DNA from 4 places in the Neptunomonas phycophila genome. Region 4 is predicted to be linked to each of the others. Evidence: predicted binding sites of a transcription regulator. Region 4 holds the regulator's gene; each other region holds the start of a gene.

What was found. The regulator FNR, encoded in region 4, switches genes on or off when oxygen is low (the NO sensors DNR and NnrR bind a similar motif). The targets are predictions, from matches to a motif close to TTGATNTANATCAA.
Region 1: BS617_RS05515 (HP1242/YdcH family protein) is a predicted target of FNR. The motif match lies at 1,520-1,533, and genes of this name have one in related genera.
Region 2: BS617_RS01975 (histone deacetylase family protein) is a predicted target of FNR. The motif match lies at 3,288-3,301, and genes of this name have one in related genera.
Region 3: BS617_RS17560 (cytochrome-c peroxidase) is a predicted target of FNR. The motif match lies at 3,624-3,637, and genes of this name have one in related genera.

What each region holds. Positions count from the first base shown of each region.
Region 1 covers NZ_MRCI01000001.1:1,216,974-1,221,655, forward strand. Annotated here, with positions in the region: gene BS617_RS05505 (YeiH family protein) at 1-6, shown strand, start outside; gene aroA (3-phosphoshikimate 1-carboxyvinyltransferase) at 54-1,334, opposite strand; gene BS617_RS05515 (HP1242/YdcH family protein) at 1,602-1,844, shown strand; gene BS617_RS05520 (ABC transporter ATP-binding protein) at 1,983-3,761, shown strand; gene BS617_RS05525 (outer membrane lipoprotein) at 3,844-4,311, shown strand; gene BS617_RS05530 (DEAD/DEAH box helicase) at 4,398-4,682, opposite strand, start outside.
Region 2 covers NZ_MRCI01000001.1:428,891-433,572, reverse strand. Annotated here, with positions in the region: gene flgA (flagellar basal body P-ring formation chaperone FlgA) at 1-428, shown strand, start outside; gene flgM (flagellar biosynthesis anti-sigma factor FlgM) at 559-867, shown strand; gene BS617_RS01990 (flagella synthesis protein FlgN) at 872-1,366, shown strand; tRNA gene BS617_RS01985 (tRNA-Arg) at 1,424-1,499, shown strand; gene BS617_RS01980 (response regulator) at 1,501-3,084, opposite strand; gene BS617_RS01975 (histone deacetylase family protein) at 3,409-4,332, shown strand; gene BS617_RS01970 (sodium ion-translocating decarboxylase subunit beta) at 4,429-4,682, opposite strand, start outside.
Region 3 covers NZ_MRCI01000006.1:36,397-41,078, forward strand. Annotated here, with positions in the region: gene BS617_RS18525 (hypothetical protein) at 30-155, shown strand; gene gntR (gluconate operon transcriptional repressor GntR) at 319-1,320, shown strand; FMN riboswitch at 1,388-1,626, shown strand; gene BS617_RS17555 (6,7-dimethyl-8-ribityllumazine synthase) at 1,762-2,241, shown strand; gene BS617_RS17560 (cytochrome-c peroxidase) at 2,260-3,453, opposite strand; gene BS617_RS17565 (imelysin family protein) at 3,743-4,682, shown strand, end outside.
Region 4 covers NZ_MRCI01000001.1:1,881,947-1,886,628, reverse strand. Annotated here, with positions in the region: gene BS617_RS08635 (DUF3047 domain-containing protein) at 1-118, opposite strand, end outside; gene BS617_RS08630 (response regulator transcription factor) at 221-910, opposite strand; gene BS617_RS08625 (histidine kinase) at 895-2,100, opposite strand; gene fnr (fumarate/nitrate reduction transcriptional regulator Fnr) at 2,326-3,102, opposite strand; gene hemN (oxygen-independent coproporphyrinogen III oxidase) at 3,187-4,578, opposite strand; gene BS617_RS08610 (sulfite exporter TauE/SafE family protein) at 4,659-4,682, opposite strand, start outside.

The DNA.
Region 1 (4,682 bases), 660 kb from region 4:
GTATGAGGGTGATGGTAAAAGCTCGCTGCCCGTGAGCAGCGAGCGGTATCGTTTTATTGGCAAATGCTTTTAAAAAGTTCGAAGTACTCTGGGAAAGTCTTACGAGTGCATCCTGGATCATTGATAGTGACGGGAGTATCGCTCAACGCAACTAGCGAAAAACACATAGCCATACGGTGGTCGTCATATGTGTCGATGGCGGCATGAGTCAACTTGGCTGGTGGAGTTACTTCGATAAAGTCTTCTCCTTCTACTACGCTAGCACCGACTTTACGTAGCTCAGTAGCCATGGCCGAAAGGCGATCGGTCTCTTTGACTCGCCAGTTATATATATTCCGAATGGCAGTAGTACCCTCTGCAAATAAAGCGGTAGTCGCGATTGTCATGGCAGCATCTGGGATATGATTCATGTCCATATCAACGGCCTTTAAGTCACCTGTTCCCGTTACCTCAATATAGGTGGGCCCGTAGGTTACTTGAGCCCCCATTGCTTCTAAGACTTCAGCAAAACGTTTGTCGCCCTGAACGCTATCAGATCCCACGCCATAAACACGAACAGTACCACCTTTAATAGCGCCAGCGGCAAGGAAGTATGAAGCCGACGACGCATCGCCTTCTACCATGATTTCGCCGGGTGACTGGTATGTCTGTCCTGATTTAATAACGAATTTCTGGTAGTTGTCATTTTGCACATTCACACCAAAAAGCTTCATGGTATGTAGGGTAATATCAATATACGGCTTGGATACAAGCTCACCATCTACTTTAATGGTCAGATCATCGCTAGCCAATGGAGCAGCCATCAGTAAAGCGGTTAAGAATTGACTAGAGATATTGCCTTTGATGCTGACCTCTCCACCGCGCAAGCCTTGCGAGCGGATACGCAAAGGTGGATATCCGTCATCACCTAGATAGGTAATATCAGCGCCAAGCTGACGTAAGGCATCCACTAGATCGCCAATGGGGCGCTCATACATTCGTGGCTCGCCTGTTAGCTCGTAAACATCATTGCCAAGGCATAAGGCCGCACATAAAGGGCGCATAGCAGTGCCTGCGTTGCCTAAGAAAAGAGCTTTACTGGCTGTGCCCAGTGATCCTGCTAAGCCTATTAATGTACAAGTCTGTTTATCATCCGATAATGAATATTCCACACCCATTTCGTTTAATGCGGTAAGCATATGACGAACATCATCACTGTCTAATAAGTTAGTGATACGTGTTGTGCCTTGTGCAAGTGCGGCTAAAAGCAAGATTCGATTCGACAGGCTCTTTGAACCTGGGATTTGAACTTCGCCAGCAACTGCGTTGATAGGCTCTAGGGTCAAATTATCCATGGAAGGTACTCTTTATACGTGTTTTTATCAGGGAGATATAAGCTACCTTGTGTAGCCGTTTAGGTCGAGGGTATCGGATAAAAAAAGTGCAGATAAGCGCTTAATCTAACCCTGGGGTTTCTGGGGAGCTAGTTTTTACGTACTGGTAAGTTGATTGAAGCCCTTAGTAGGGTGAGCGGCGTTTGTTGATAGGTGTCAATGTTCTTTTTTCACTAGAGGCGGATACTAACAGCATCTGCTTTTTTTACAATGATAAGGAATGTAAATATGGGTATTGAACACCATGATTTGGTGCACGAATTGCCAGAGTACCGAGATCAAATTCGTGCGCTTAAAATGACAGATGCGCACTTTTTAAAGCTTTTTGACGAGTACCATGAAGTTACAAAAGAAGTAGAGTTAATGGAGGCAGAGGTAAAACCTGGGTCTTCTAAAATGGAAGAGGAATTGAAACTAAGAAGGCTTCGTTTGAAGGATAAGCTTTACGCAATGCTAAGTGAGAAGGCATAGCGAGAGCCGCTAATCCATAAATGACTATTCATCGAGTCAATTATACAAAAACACCCGCTTTTGCGGGTGTTTTTGTTTGGTTTGTCGTCCGCTCGCAGTATGCTGTGTGTTCTGTTTTTTTGAATCGTGGATATACGTTTGTTTCAGTTTGATTGGTCATACATTACTCAGATTGCCTTCACTCATAAAAAGTCGCTCGTAGTGGCAAACGTGGTGGCTATTTTAGCTGCGTGCGCTTCGGTACCTTTGCCATTGCTAATGCCTTTATTGGTTGATGAGGTTCTTCTTGAACAACCAGGTAAGATGGTTCAATTCTTAAACTCATTATTTCCTTTAGATTGGCACGGCCCGGTGCTTTATATCGTTGCTATTTTGATGTGTACAATTGTTCTACGTGCCATGGCTTTGGTTTTAAATGTATGGCAGTCACGACAGTTCACGTTAATCTCCAAAGACGTTATTTACAAAATGCGCTCACTATTGCTCGCCAGATTAGGCAAGGTTGCGATGGTGGAATACGAAACGTTGGGCAGTGGCGCTATCAGTTCACACTTTGTAACGGACTTGGATACGGTAGACCGTTTTGTAGGGACCTCAGTTAGTCGGTTGTTGGTAGCTAGCTTATCAATTGTGGGCACAGCGGTAATCCTGTTTTGGATGCATTGGCAGCTGGCGTTGTTCATCATGTTTCTTAACCCCATTGTTATTTATTTCACAACCGTGATTGGCAAGCGAGTTAAAGAATTAAAGAAACGAGAAAATAAAGCTTATGAGGTTTTTCAAGGGGCGCTTACCGAAACATTAGATGCTATTCAGCAAGTGCGTTCAGCTAATCGAGAGGAGTATTATCTTGGTCAGCTTACGCGGCTGGCGCGTGGTGTAAGGGATCAGTCTTCTGCATTTGAGTGGCGTAGTGAAGCAGCAGGACGTTTTAGCTTTTTGGTTTTTTTGATCGGATTCGATATTTTTAGAGCGATTACAATGCTCATGGTCGTCTTCTCTAATCTGTCGATTGGCGAAATGATGGCTGTCTTTGGCTACCTTTGGTTCATGATGGGGCCTGTCCAAGAAGTGCTGAATATGCAGTACGCTTTTTATGGAGCAAAAGCGGCATTGGTGCGATTAAATCGTCTAATAGACCTGAAGCAAGAGCCGCATTATCCAATGTTGGAAGACCCTTTTGCTGGGCGTAAGAGTGTTAGTGTGACGCTTGATAATATTCATTTTCGTTATAATGCAGACAATGAAGTGCTCAAGGGGATTAGTTTGCATGTTGAGGCTGGGCAGAAGGTGGCTTTAGTCGGTGTGAGCGGTGGTGGTAAGTCCACTTTGGTTCAAGTTTTGTTAGGGTTGTACAGCGCGCAAGAAGGAGAGGTTAAATTTAATGGTGTGCCTGTTAGTCAGATCGGTTTGTCAGTTGTTAGGGCGAATGTTGCTACTGTCTTGCAGCATCCGGCTTTATTCAATGGGACTGTCAGAACAAATCTGTGTATGGGGCAAGATTTTACAGAACCAGCATTATGGGCGGCGCTAGAGGTGGCTCAGCTAAGTGGTTTTGTTAGTGAGCTAGAGAATGGGTTGGATGCGAAAGTAGGCAGGCAGGGAATTCGTTTGTCGGGAGGGCAGCGCCAACGATTAGCTATCGCCCGTATGGTGTTATCAAACCCAAAAGTCGTTGTGTTAGATGAGGCAACTTCAGCTTTAGATACAGAGACTGAGCATGCGGTACATCTTGCTTTAGAGCGATTCTTAGATGGGCGAACAACAATTATAATTGCGCATCGACTAAGTGCTGTAAAGCAAGCGGATCGAGTCTATGTGTTTGAGGATGGGCTGATAGCTGAAGAAGGGCATCACGACGCGCTTCTTGAGCAGAATGGCCTTTATGCTCGCCTATATGGCTCACTCGCAAGTTAAATCGAATTTTTCTGTTCAGTTTATGTCATATACTACATGGCATATTGTCAGCTAAGGCAAAGTTTTTGAAAGAGGGATAGTCATGGTAAAACATAAAGTACTAGGTGCTGTTGTTGTCGCGTCGGTATTGTTAACTGGCTGCGCAAGCCCAAGTTTAACAGGAACAACTTATAGCCAGAAAGATGCGCGCCAAGTTCAGCAAGTACGTTATGGCACGGTAACCTCGGTGACGCCGGTGGTTATCGAAGGGCGGCAAGATGGGATCGTGGGCGGCGGTGCCGGAACTATTGTCGGAGCGCTAGCAGGCAGTTCAGTGGGTGGTGGTAAAGGAAGCAGTATTGCGGCTGTGTTAGGTGCGGTTGCTGGTGGTGTGCTAGGTTCAAAGCTAGAAGAGAGTGCTACACGTAAACAAGGTCAAGAAGTGACGCTACGAATGGCGGATGGCCAAGAAATTTCTGTTGTACAAGAAGTTGAAAATCAGCAGTTTTTTAGAGTGGGTGACCAAATACGCTTATTGCAACGTGGAGGCACAACTCGGATCACTTACTAATCCGGCGTGGTGTAAGCTATGAAATAGTAAAAAAGGCTGCATGTGCAGCCTTTTTTAATGGAGTATTTTATTGATTAAATACTTAATTATTCAGCAGCGCGAGGCTTGCGCGGTTTGCGTGGTCTGTCTCGGCCTTCTTTGGAACGGCTTGGCTTAGAGCCTGATTCCGTACCGGCACCATCAACTGATTTTGCGTTGAGTCGCTGGCCACAAACTACTGTTCGTTTAAGGACCTCAATCGTCTCTTTCGGTAAGCCTGACGGTAAATCAACAAATGTTGCTTTATCACGGATATCAATATGGCCAATAAATTTGCTTTCGATATCGGCTTCATTGGCGATAGCGCCAACAATGTTGCCAGGCTTAACGCC
Region 2 (4,682 bases), 1.5 Mb from region 4:
AAACTTGGCATACTTATGTCGCGGCCAAAGTCATTGCTATCGCCCCCGTTGCCTACACAGCCAGAGCCATCGCAAAAGGCAGCAGTATCACTGCAAAAGATATACGTTTTGTGAAAGATAATTTGGCCACACTCAACCGCGGCTATTTTAGAGATCCCGCTCAGGTAATTGGTCTAAAGGCTCGACGCTCTCTATCACCCAATACAGCGCTAACCCCTCAATTACTGGAAGCAGCCTTACTCGTTAACAAAGGCGATAGCGTTATTATTCAAGCACAAATATCGGGCCTCAGTATTCGAACACAAGGCGTCGCATTGGAGGACGGCTCACTCGGAGAGCAAATTGATGTGATGAATAGTCGCTCGCAAAAAGTTATTCGCGCCTATGTCATCAGCCGTGGCGTTGTGTCAGCAACACCAGCCTATTAGTAGCATTTTAGAAGCGCTCTGTTTATACTTTATACAGTTTTTAAGCGGCAAAAAAATAAGTGACTTTTTTCCTAAAGTATTCCCTATCGCAGCCGTTATAGTCAGTAAGAACCAATAGAGGGTAGAAAAAATGGTCATTGATCTTAACAGCTCTTCAGCGCAACAAGCGTTGACGGCACGTGAAAAGGTCAGCACCCAGCGAAGTAATGGGGCTGCACCTGCAACAAGCACTCCTATCGCACCTGTTCAAAAAGATACGGTAGAATTAAGTGATACAGCTCGCGCTTTAAAGGCGGCTGATGCACAAATAGCTAACACCCCAGACGTAGACTCTGAAAAAGTTGCTCGCATTAAAGCAGCAATCGACAATGGCTCTTACACCATTGACGCTGAACGTGTTGCGGGGAAAATGATCGATTTTGAGAGCCAAATGGGCTAACGCTATGGCACTCGATCCTTCTACGCTCGCTAAGATAGATACCCTCACTCAAGAGGGTATTCTGCTTTTAGAGCAGCTGGACAATATTCTAACGACAGAGCTAGGCGCGTTTCAGAGCAGAGACATCGACGCTATAAAGTCTACGTTTGAACAAAAAGCGTCACTGCTTAGCCAATTCGACAGCAATAACAAGCAACGCGCAGAATGTATGAGCACGGCTGGCGTTCCGCTAAATAAAGCAGGCATCGACCAGCTCGCTCAGCAAATCCCCAACCTCAACATTAAGCAAAAGTTTCTGTCTAACTGGTCGACTCTGGAAGACAGACTCAAAACAGTGATGGCAGCTAATCAGCGCAATGAACTGGTACTCATGCGCAACAAGCAAAGCCTGGATAAGCTTTTATCACTGCTACGCGGAAAACCTCAGGCTAATACGCTTTACACCGCATCTGGCTCTAAAGGCGATTACAGCTCCCAATCACATCTAGGCAAAGCATAGACCTGTACATCAAGGCTTTCAAAGTGAGCCAAAAATCAGTAGAATCGGCGCCATTATCTCCTTGTAGTTCAACCGGATAGAACGAGGCCCTCCTAAGGCTTAGATCGGGGTTCGAGTCCCTGCGGGGAGACCATTTACTTTAGCAATACTCCAAGACTACCCTCTGGTAGTTTTTCGATGGGCTCTTGCAGGCAACGCTCAAGTAAACGCCGCTTTTGCATTTCAATATCAGACAATTCCATACGCACCGTCAAACGCAGGTACCGCTGTACCATTTTAAGACGTTCTTCACGTTTTTCTTTTTGCTGACGCGCTGATTCTAAGAATAACTGCGCTAAGTTTAGTAATGCGCGGCTATTTTTAGCATCGTATTCTATTGCCAAACCAAAATAACGAATCGCTTGGGCTATTTTAGCCGCATTATAATGCGTAACGCCTAAACGGTTTACTTTATGACTCATTTCAGGGTCGTGCTTATGCGCCACTTTTTTACTGGCAGCCGGTAAAGGTTTAGGTGAGGTAGGTGTGTCCAATATAGGTAAAGGATCGCCAACAACTTCCAACATTTCCCTTTTAATATCAAAAGGTTCATCCAAATTTTTAGCTAAGGTGCTAGCTTGCTGAAGGTGCTGTTCTGCACGCTCCGTATCTCCCAAGTCAGTGCACGTTTGGCTTTTCAATAACGCACTTTTCACCTTAAAAATTTCGTCATGCGGGTACTGAAAGCCCGCTGTATTAAGCAGCTCTTCAACTTGGTTATAAAGGGCTATTTGCTGGCGATCATCTACTCCTTTCATTTCTAAACGACGGACATTTGCCAGCTTCAAATAAGGTTCAGCAGACCGATAGCAACTGGTTTTATTCAAATTAATAGATCGCTTAAAAGCGTGATCAGCTATGGATAAGTTGCGGTTGTATACCGCTATTCGCCCCAACTCCATATTGCGCAACAAACTTAAAGGGGACTGCTGTGTCGCTGCTTGAAGTGCTTCTTGAGCACCTTCTAACTCCCCTGTCTTTTCCAACACATGTGCTAATAAGTCATAGGACGTCATTAACAATGGGAATTTGGCAATGCTTTCGACCAAGATACTTTTAGCATCAGAATAACGCTGCTGCCCGATATACGCTTGCGCCAAACAAGGGCCGCTTTCTTTTTCATTCAGGCGCGCAAAACGGTACTTGAAAAAATGCTCTGCCTCTTCAAAGCGATTAAGCTGAAGCAATAACCGGCCTTTGATGAGCTGTACAAAATCATAATTAGCGCCAGATAGCTCAACTTGATCACATAATTTAACGGCCTGACTCAACTGGCCTTTTTGGATGGCCTCTTCGACCGCTGACAGCGCATGTTTCCGATACAGCAACATATCAAGCCTAAGCTTAAGTTCAGCAGCTGAAAACGGCTTAGTAATCACGGCATCAGGCTGACTTTCCACGACATGCAAGACAACATCTTGAGAGGCATCACTGGTCATAAACACCCAGCAAGTATTTGGCTTTATGATCTTTTTATAACGGCACTCTTCTAAAATCTGCATGCCAGTCAAGGGATCACTAGGGTTGTGGCCTAACAAGACTATGTCGTAGTTCTCTTCTTTTAGAAGATCATACACCTGATCATTAATACCAACGGCTTGAATATGACTCACACCCAACTGTCGCAGCATAAACACGACCGTAGATCGCATATTTCCGCTGCTCTCTATTAAGAGCACCTGCTTGTCAGAATAGTCTACGGGTGATAGTTGCACATTAGCCGTCCGGAGCTGATAAAAACATCAAGATATCAACAGTATAAGAGGCATCTATGAAGGGTGGAAGTAATCATATACATAAAAAAGACACTGGTGAGGGTGCACACCAGTGTTAAACATTCAATGCAGGCCCAAATAATAGTGCCTCACTCACTATAACGCCTATGATTCAGATCAATTGATCACCACCACTCGTCCAATTCATACCATTGCATAGGGGATATTAACCCTAGTTATGCAGTACACTGACTTAAAACACCCTATCGACAATAAAAAAAGATAATCATGACTACTACTTTAATCAGCCACGATGATTGCGGGCTACACAATATGGGGCCAGAGCACCCCGAAAGCCCTATTCGTTTAATGGCCATACATAAAGTCTTAGAAAAAACGGGGCTGATTTCACACCTTGACCGGATGCAGTCTGTTCACGTGACCTCCGACCAAATCGCCTTAGCGCATGCCTGTCTGCACGAAAAGCGATTGTTAATGAAGCAACCCAAAGAAGGCGTCATCTACGCCGATGAAGATACTGCACTTTGCCCACAATCATTGCATGCGGCCAGCTTAGCAGCCGGCTCAGCTATATTAGCTACGAATAGGGTACTAGCAGGCAAAAGCACCAACGCCTTTTGCGCAGTGCGACCTCCTGGGCATCATGCAGAACACAACACTCCTATGGGTTTTTGTTTTTATAACAATGTGGCTATAGGGGCTATGCAAGCGCTACAAAATGACAATATTCATCGTGTCGCCATTCTGGACTTCGATGTCCACCACTGTAATGGCACCGTAGACATCTTTAAAGACAAGCCAGAGGTACTGGTATGCTCAACATTCCAGCATCCGTTTTACCCCGAACGCTACGCAGACATACAACGAGAAAACATACTCAACTGCCCAATGCCTGCGCACAGTGACAGCTTGTTTTTTAGAAATTTAGTCGAAAAGAACTGGCTCCCTGCACTACAAGCACACAAGCCCGATATGATTTTTATCTCTGCCGGTTTTGATGCCCACCATGAAGATCCGATGGCTGATATCAACCTCGATGAAGAAGATTATCGCTGGGTAACCAAACTCATTTTAGATGTAGCACGTACTTATTCGCAAGGAAGGGTAGTTTCTGTACTGGAAGGTGGCTATAACCCAGTGGCTCTAGCCTTTAGCGTAGAAGCACATCTAGAAACGCTACTCGGCTATTAACTCTAGCTTCCTTATCACCAACACCATCGTTAGTGATCGTAAGAGACAAAAAAGGCTGCAATAAATGCAGCCTTTTTTACGTCCAAGACACGAGCTTTAGCTAACGAACTTAATCATTACACCTGCTGCTACGGCTGAACCAATAACACCTGCTACGTTAGGCCCCATCGCATGCATCAACAAGAAGTTCTGAGAGTTAGCCTCTAAGCCTAATTTGTTGGATACACGAGCCGCCATCGGAACAGCAGAGACACCAGCCGATCCGATCAGTGGGTTAATAGCATTACCACCTGCCATCTTATTCATGATTTTAGCCATGATAACACCGCATGCAGTACCAATACCGAAAG
Region 3 (4,682 bases), on a different contig from region 4:
AAAAGCAATAAAGAGATAGGTGACATTCAATGGCACATGACGACGAAAACTTTCGTGATTCATCTGGCTACGGCTGGATCATCATCAACATTGCTGCACTCTTGTGGATAACTATGCCTGTGAGCATAGCATTTACTAAAGTAGTTCAGTGGTAAGCATTTCTAATAAGCCGCTACGCAGCCATTCGCTCTCCATTTGAATGTACCTGAATAGCGGCTGCCTTCACACTACCCGCCCTTTTAGACCACCCATTTTTTTATTTTAGCCCTCTTCTAGCTGTGCTAATGTTACAGGTAACATCGGACCTCAGGCACGGGCATGACCACTAAAAAAAGAAGACCAACTTTACAGGATGTAGCCGAACAGGTGGGGGTCACTAAAATGACCATCAGCCGCTTTCTTAAAAACCCCGAGCTTGTCTCGGAGCAGCTGCACGATAAAATTAAAGCGGCCTTGGACAATTTAGGCTACATACCTAATCGCGGCCCTGACATCCTTTCAAAGTCCAAAAGCTACGCCATTGGAGTCTTGGTGCCGTCGCTCACCAACCAGGTTTTCTCAGAGGTTATTCGCGGAATAGAATCTGTCACAGATCCGGCGGGTTACCAAACGATGTTAGCGCATTATAGTTATAGCTTGGATGCTGAAGAATCACGCATAGCAGCCCTATTATCCTACAACGTGGACGGGCTTATTCTATCGGACAGTTTTCATACTGAGCGCGTTCGCAAAATGATCAAAACAGCCGGGATTCCTGTGATTGAGGTCATGGACTCTGTATCACCAGCCATTGAGCAAGCGATCGGTTTTGACAACGAGGCCGCCGCTTTTGCTATGACCGAGCTAATGATTGAGCGAGGCCGCACCAAGATCATCTACTTTGCCGCTCGAATGGACGCCCGCACTCGCTTTAAAATCCGCGGCTATGAACAAGCAATGCGCAAGCACGGGCTGGCTCCATTTAGCCTGCAAACCGAGGAAGCCTCCTCGTTTACACGCGGCGCCAAGTTACTGGATCAAGCGTTAGCAACCCAGCCGGATATGGATGGTATCTTTTGTACAAATGATGACCTAGCGATTGGCGCCCTCTTTGCCTGTCAGCGCCGCGGCATATCCGTTCCCAATCAAATCGGCATTGCGGGCTTTCATGGCCATGATATTTCCTCAGCCATTGTTCCAAAACTCGCTACCGTCGTGACACCACGCGAGCGTATGGGGCAAATGGCCGCTGAGCAGCTGTTAGCTCGGCTATCGGGTCAACCTATTGTCGATAGGGTCATTTCGCTGCCCTTCACCCTCGAACCCGGCGAAAGTCTGTAGTCATTTGACGTCGGTCTTTACACACACGCCATAAAGTCATATATTTCTGTAATCGGTATTACACCGATTTCGTTCTCGGGGCGGGGTGAAATTCCCCACCGGCGGTAAAGCCGATCAAGCTTGCTTGAGACGCTAAGCCCGCGAGCGCCTTTTTAGCTCTGTTGTCATATGCGCTATATGATGTGATCTACTCTCAGAGTAGGCAGTACATATCATGCGGTTAGCCATATAGTGAGTTAAAAAGGGTCAGCAGATCTGGTGAGACTCCAGAGCCGACGGTTATAGTCCGGATGATAGAGAGCGTGTCAGACATTATCCTCCATGGCGTATTGCGCGATGGTGGGAAACCTATGGGCTGTTACGTCCGGCATACGCCGTCGTAGCGCCCGTGGCTTGCCTGTCCGTTCGCCCTGATTCAGTGATTTTTAGTAGGATAAACCCATGAATCAGAGCTCAACGAATTCAAATACACTTAACATTCGCGATCAGCGCATCGCTTTTATACATGCCTCATGGCATACCGACATCGTCCTTAATTGCTGGGAAGGCTTCCGCAATGAAATGGCTGAGCGCGGCTATGATGTGGATAAATTTGACTTAATTGCCGTACCGGGCGCTTATGAGATACCACTACAAGCCAAGCTACTCGCCAAAACAGGTCGCTACGCAGCCATTGCTTGCAGCGCACTGGTAGTGGATGGTGGTATTTATCGCCATGACTTTGTTGCCCAGACGGTATGCAACGGTTTAATGCAAGTGCAACTAGAAACCGAAGTACCCGTGCTCACCGCTGTACTCACGCCGCATAACTTCCACGAGCATGACGAGCACAAGCAATACTTTAGCCGTCACTTTGTGCAGAAAGGTCAGGAACTGGCCAATGCTGCCGATGGTGCTATTCGTTTAAAAGCGTCCATATAACGGTGTTAACTCAGGGCGCTATTGAGCGCCCTTTTTCTTACTTTTCTGCTTTTCTAACAGCGCCTCATACCGCTTATCCGTAAGCGTTTCTAAAAACGCCACCAGTGCATCAATACGTTTATCATCTAATGCGGGGCCTGTTTCTAGCTCTGTTAGCGAAAGGTTTTCATTCACCTCTGGTGCTCGCCATGGTTTTCCGGTTTCGGGGTTGATCTGACGTTTTTTACTACGGCTGTTGTACTTGTTATAAAAAAGAATGACTGTACGTAAATCTTTAAACGTTCCGTTGTGCATGTAAGGAGCAGTTACCGCAACATTGCGCAAGGAAGGTGTCTTATACTTACCGCGGGCTGCCACATCTTGTTCGACCGCTGGATTATTTAGCAAGCCTTCATCAATGGCTTTCACTCCGTTTTTATGACGCAAGTGGGTGTTCTCTGGCACTCCGATATTGTGATATTGATAATTTGTGAATGTCTCATCGGCCCTGTTGGGGGTTGTCCGCAGCTGGTGGCATAAGTTGCAGTTAGTGAATTGTTGCGAGAAGAAAAGCGTACGGCCCAACTCTTCTTGTGGCGTCATTGTGTACTCGCCACGTAAATAACGGTCATATTTCGAATCAAATGGCGAGAAAAAATCACCCTTTTCAAACTCGGCTATCGCATCCGTCATAGCGTCATATGCTGTATCGTGATCCTGAAAAACAGCATCCCCATAAATACCTTTAAAAGCACTTTGGTAATGACTGTTTTCTAACAAACGCTCAACGACACTGGTTTTATCTGGCATTCCCATTTCAATTGGGTTTAACGGGGGGCCACCAGCTTGCTCAGCTAACGTTGACGCGCGGCCGTCCCAGAATTGCCCGCCCGCATATATACCATCTTTGCGCCGGTGGAACTTGGGTGCGAATGCCGCATAACCAACACTCGGCGCATTACGATCACCAAACGATTTTGCGTCGTCGCCTAGGGAAGCCGCCATACCAACATCAGGGCTACGGTGGTCAACAAAACCGTCCGCTGGGGCATGGCAGGTAGCACACGACATAGTGCGATTGAAAGATAAATTAGGATCAAAAAATAACTGCTGACCCAACTGAGCTTTTAACTCAGACGACGGTGTCGCGTCTTGCTCCGCCCACACCAGACCGCCAATACAAACACTCATGCACGTTACGATGGCTAACCAAGACTTGATGACGCTTTTCATGATACCTCTCTACGATTGCTTAATACCTAATGGGTATCGGCCTAGCCAAATACTCCCATAAAACAACCGGCTAACTACATGGGTTGTTATGCCTTTAATACCGTGCGGCAAAGGATACGCCGAAAAAACACACCGAGCAGGCATAGTAAAATAAACAAATTATATAAGAAATGATCCCGATCAATACGCTAAGTTTCAATATAAGCCATAATTGTAATAAGAAGTGTTATCATTTATATTACCCAGATAACGTGTTCACGTACTTTTCATCGCTTTAAAGGAGTGTTTTATGAAAACGGTTTCCCGGCTGGCACTTGCCATCGCCATTAGTGCTGCCACACCCGTTGCTCTTGCAGCGACAGCAACAGAAGTTTTAAAAACTTACGGCGATATTGCTGAAGCGACCTATTCTGACTCATTGAGCATGGCCAACACATTAAAAGCTAAAATTGATGCAATGTTAGCTGAACCAACACAAGCAACATTGGATGCGGCACGTAAAGCGTGGTTAGCCGCACGTGTTCCTTACCAACAAACGGAAGCGTATCGTTTTGGTAACGCTATTGTTGATGACTGGGAAGGCAAGGTCAATGCATGGCCATTAGATGAAGGCCTGATCGATTACGTTGACGCGAACAGTTACGGTTCTGAATCTGATGAGAACCCCGTTTATGCTGCCAACGTGATAGCTAACACATCAATTACTATTGGTAACGAAACCGTTGATGTAACCGATATCACACCTGTTTTGCTGTCTGATACTCTACAAGAAGCCGATGAAGTTGAGTCTAATGTAGCAACTGGCTACCACGCTATTGAGTTTTTACTGTGGGGCCAAGACCTTAACGGTACAGAACCTGGCGCCGGTAATCGTCCAGCAACTGACTTCAGCCTAGACAATTGCACCGGCGGTCATTGTGATCGTCGTCGTGCCTACTTAGAAGCAGCGACTGATCTCTTGATTTCTGATCTAGAAGAGATGACTGAAAACTGGAAAGAGGGCGGTGACGCTCGCAAACAGTTAGCCGAGAAAGGCGAAAAGGGCGGTCTAGCGACTATGCTCACAGGTATGGGTTCGCTATCTTATGGTGAGCTCGCGGGTGAACGTATTAAACTGGGTCTGATGCTGCATGACCCAGAAGAAGAGCACGATTGCTTCTCTGATAACACGCACAACTCCCACTATTACGATGCTAAAAGCATCAAAAATGTTTACATGGGTACTTACA
Region 4 (4,682 bases):
AAGGTGGTGGTTCCGGTGCGTTAGCGAATGCGCTAGCGCAAGGGGCGAGCAAAGGAGCGGCGGCTAGGGTTTTAATGGCATTGCGTCGGCTGTGGTTGCAGCGATGAGTTTCTGACATGGCTATTATCCTTATCATTATGTCGTTGATGGCGGCAGTACTGACCGTTTCTCCACGATAATAAAAGGAGCGAGGCGCTGAAGTGTCAGGCTTATGTAAGATTTAGCAATTTAGGCTGTAACCCAGCCCGCGGACGGTAACAATGTATCGATGCTCGTGTGATGTGTCGCGTAACTTGTGCCGTAATCCAACCATATACTGATCTAACGCGCGGCTGTTAGGCAGGTAGTGCTGGCCCCATACAAAGTCATACAGTTCGTCCCGCGTGACTACTCGGTTTGTGCTTCGTTGCAGGCGCTCTATTATACGGGCTTCTTTAAGTGTTAACGTTTGAGTGGAGCCGTCAATAAACGTCACTGTGTGCGTATTTAGATCGATTATCGTATCGCCTAGCTTAAGTTGGTTTGAAGGTGGGGTAGGGATAAGGTACGGAATTCGGCGGCGTATTGCGGCTAAGCGAGCAAGCAGCTCCTCAGGGTTGAAGGGTTTGGTTACATAATCATCGGCACCGCACTGTAGTCCTCTAATTTTATCAGAATCGCTGTTTTTACCGGATAAGATCAAAACGGATAGGGCAGGATGTTGGGCTTTGATTGTTTGGCAAAGTTTATCTCCTGACATTTTGGGGAGTTGGCGGTCTATTATGCAAATATCTGGTTGATTAGTGGATAACCAAGTGACGGCTGATTCAGCGCAAGAAAAATCATAACAGCGGTACAGCGAGGCTTGCAGTAAATTACATAAACCTTGGCGTAAGGCGGAGTCATCCTCAACTATTAAAACGCGATACATGAAGTGTCCTGTTGGCGTTTTTTAAGGTTGGTCTGTTTGGGTAGTGTGAGTGTTACAGATACAAAGCACTCATCGCAATCAATTAATAAGTGCCAACCAAATGCTTTGCATAAGGATTTACAAGAGGCGAGCCCTGTACCATCGTTAATTGTTATCGGCGTTTGCACATGTGGCGAGCATCGCTCATTTTTTAACAAAAGAGACAGGCTGTCATCGTCCTGATTGCAGTGATAGATGAATAGCCCTTTGTTTGAGTGTTGAACCACATTATCCAATAAATTAGAAAGAATACGGTTGAGTGCTTGAATTGCACTGTGCGTATCATCGCGTCTGTATGACGTGGCGCTGATGGAGTCGACGGTGATCTCCATAGTACGACGTTGCTGCAAGAGCGTTGGTAAATACGTGTGTATGTGCTTATTTATGATGTCGATTGGAGTAAAAAGGTCGCCGGGTGTGCGGGTGGTGCTGTAATTGATGGGTGGGTTAGCTTTAGGGGGCCTTAGTGATGGTCGTCTCATAAGGTGGTTGAGTTGATAGAGAAGATGCTTAGCTTTGTTCGTTTCTTGTTGTAACGTGTCCAGATAAGGTTGAGGCGAAGTGAAATCGATGTGTTGACCCAATAGATAGGTGTATAGGTGAACATTTGATAAAGGCGATGCAAGGTCATGTATTGTCTGGATTAGTTTGTCGTAGTAATTCAGAACAAGACGTATAAAGCCGATGCACGAGAATAAGATCGCCAACCACAGTGTCGGCATAAATATGGCTGTTGTGGTGTATGTAGACCAAGTGCAGACGGTGTAACCATTCTCCCAACAATGATATTGACTACTGTTGATTATCAAAGGGTGAGAAGTCTGTGACTTCAACAATTGTGTGAAATACGGGAGAGCCATTTTTAAGCGGCTCAATTCAGCCAGTGTGTTATCTAAACCCTCACCCGGATAAATAAGGTCATTATCCTTCCAGAGCGTGATTAATGATAAGTCGGGTTCCTGATATAACAACCGCCTAAGAGACTGTTCTATGGGGTAATCATCTGATAATACTTGATCGATTGTCGCTTGAAATAATTGTGTACGCTGCATGTTATTAATAACCAGCGCATAGCTACAAAGTGCGGCTAGCAGGGCTAAACTAAACCACAGGCGATATTGGCTAAGGCATTGTAGACTGATTAATTTCATGGTTATCCCTTGTGAGCTAAGAGCGCGCACGCACGGTTAACGGTATGGCGGCGTTAACTCTGTTTCTGTAACCATGATTAGTTGAATAAGGCCGGTTGTCTGTCCTTCAAAAGGAGAGTTTTTGAGCGCAATTAGTGCTGTTTTTATTTGAAAGGGCAATGCCGTTTGAGTCCGGCATTGCAGTATATGAGGTCAGCCCTAAAGAAAGAGCAATGATAGAATGCTTTATATAGATAACTCTTGCGTATCGGTTGGCTCTGAAGTGCCAGGGCATTCGCCGGATATTTCATAGAGCTTGTCGATACTTAACAGCTCAATTTCTTTGCCATCAACAGCCAGAATTTCGCTTTTCTGGAAACGTGTAAAGATACGGCTCACGGTTTCGACGGCTAAGCCTAAATAATTCCCTATTTCATTGCGTGACATGGAAAGACGGAAGTTGTGCTCGGAGTAGCCTCGGGCTTTAAAGCGTTGCGATAGTTTTAATATGAACGTGGCAATACGAGCTTCAGCGTTCTTTTTAGAAAGCAAAAGCATCATTTGCTGGTCGTCTTTAATCTCTTTACTCATGGTGCGCATAACTTGGCGACGTAATTCCGGCAGTTGGCCACAAAGGTCATCTAAATTATCAAACGGAATTTCGCAGACGGCAGTTGTTTCAAGCATTTTAACCGAGATCGGATAAATGCCATCGTCATACCCGCTTAGGCCGACAAGTTCACCAGGAAAGTAAAAACCGGTAATTTGCTCTTCGCCTTGGTCCGTAATTGTGTAGGTTTTGACGCTACCGGCGCGAATGGCGTATACGGATTTAAAAGCATCACCTTGGTGAAAAAGGTGATCCCCTTTCTTTAGCGGACGGCTTTTTTCGATAATATCATCGAGACGGTCCATTTCGGTCATGTTGAGTGATACAGGCAAGCACAAAGAGCTCAAACTGCATGTTTTGCAGTGTGACTGATGAATACTATGAACTTTCCCTTCTTTACCGCAATCTGTCATGACAATTTCCTGTCGTAATTAGCCAATACTGCCTCGTTTACAAAGCAGATTATGGACTATTTAGGAAAGCGGGTGAAGGCTATATTAGATAATTCTTGAATAACCGAGAGTGGTATGCTCCTTTGGTATAAAGGCATCGAAGGCCATGCATATGCGCCTGATCAATAATCGACCAGCAGGCGAAACAATAATTTTGTCTTTTTTAACCGATAACAGCTTGTCTTCTTTAAACTGATTGATTTCAGGTAACACATCATTGAAATAGTCAAAGAAGTCGATGTCGTATTTTGTCTCTATCGCGGTAGTATCCAGTGAAAAATGACAAATAAGTTGGGTGATAACATCACGACGTATATGGTCGTCTTTAGTCAGCTGTATGCCACGCCTAATGGCACGGCCTCGATCCTCAATGGCTGCACTCCACGCCGTGATATCATGCTCGTTTTGGTAATACACGTTTCCTACTTGGCTAATAGCCGATACGCCCATGGCGATTAAATCGCAATCGGCATGTGTGGTGTAGCCTTGGAAGTTACGGTGTAATTTGCCTGTTTGTTGAGCGATAGCTAATTCGTCTGTCGGCTTTGCGAAATGATCCATGCCAATATAGACGTAACCGGCATTGAGCAGTTTTTGAATCGTTGACTGTAAAATAGCTAATTTTTCATTGGCGCTGGGCAAGTCGGCTACATTGATATGTCGTTGTGGGCGAAACCGATCAGGCATGTGGGCATAGTTAAATACCGATAAGCGATCGGGGCTCATGTCGATAACTGTATCGAGTGTTTTATTGAACGTTTCGAGTGTTTGGTGCGGTAATCCATAAATTAAATCCATGTTAATGGATTTAAACCCCAATGAGCGGGCCTCATCAAGAATGCGCTGTGTATCTTCAGTTGACTGAACGCGGTTAACGGCTATTTGTACCCGAGGATCAACATCTTGGATGCCTAAACTAATCCGGTTAAAACCTGTAGCGCGCAATGTTTTTAGTGTGTTTGAAGAAGCTTCACGCGGGTCTATCTCGATTGAATAATCGCCTTTATCGTCATTGCGCAGAGCAAAGTGATGACGTAAATGTGTCATCAGTTCTTGCATTTGCTCGTCACTGATAAAAGTAGGCGTGCCGCCGCCCCAATGCAATTGGTTTACAATACGCTGGTTACCGTACCAAGCAGCGGCTTGTTCTATTTCTTTGTAGAGAGTGTCTAAGTAAGGCTGGGCTTTATCGCGGTTGCGCGTAATCACTTTATTGCAGGCGCAGTAGTAGCAAACATGCGCGCAAAAAGGGATATGTATGTATAAAGAAAGCGGCGCATGAACATCACTGGTTTTCAACCCAGTGCGAATTAAATCAATTTCGTTATGCTCAGTATCAAACTGTAAAGCCGTTGGGTATGAGGTGTACCGAGGGCCTGCTAGGTCATAGCGCTTGATTAAATCTGTATTCCAAGCAAGTTGAGTTGGTTGAGCCACAAATAGATCCTCTGTACATCATCATAGTATTGACGCCATGTTAGAGGATACGGATGTGTGTTGTTTTGACAGGAGTCAAGCTAGTGCGTTAATCCCGTCCATGG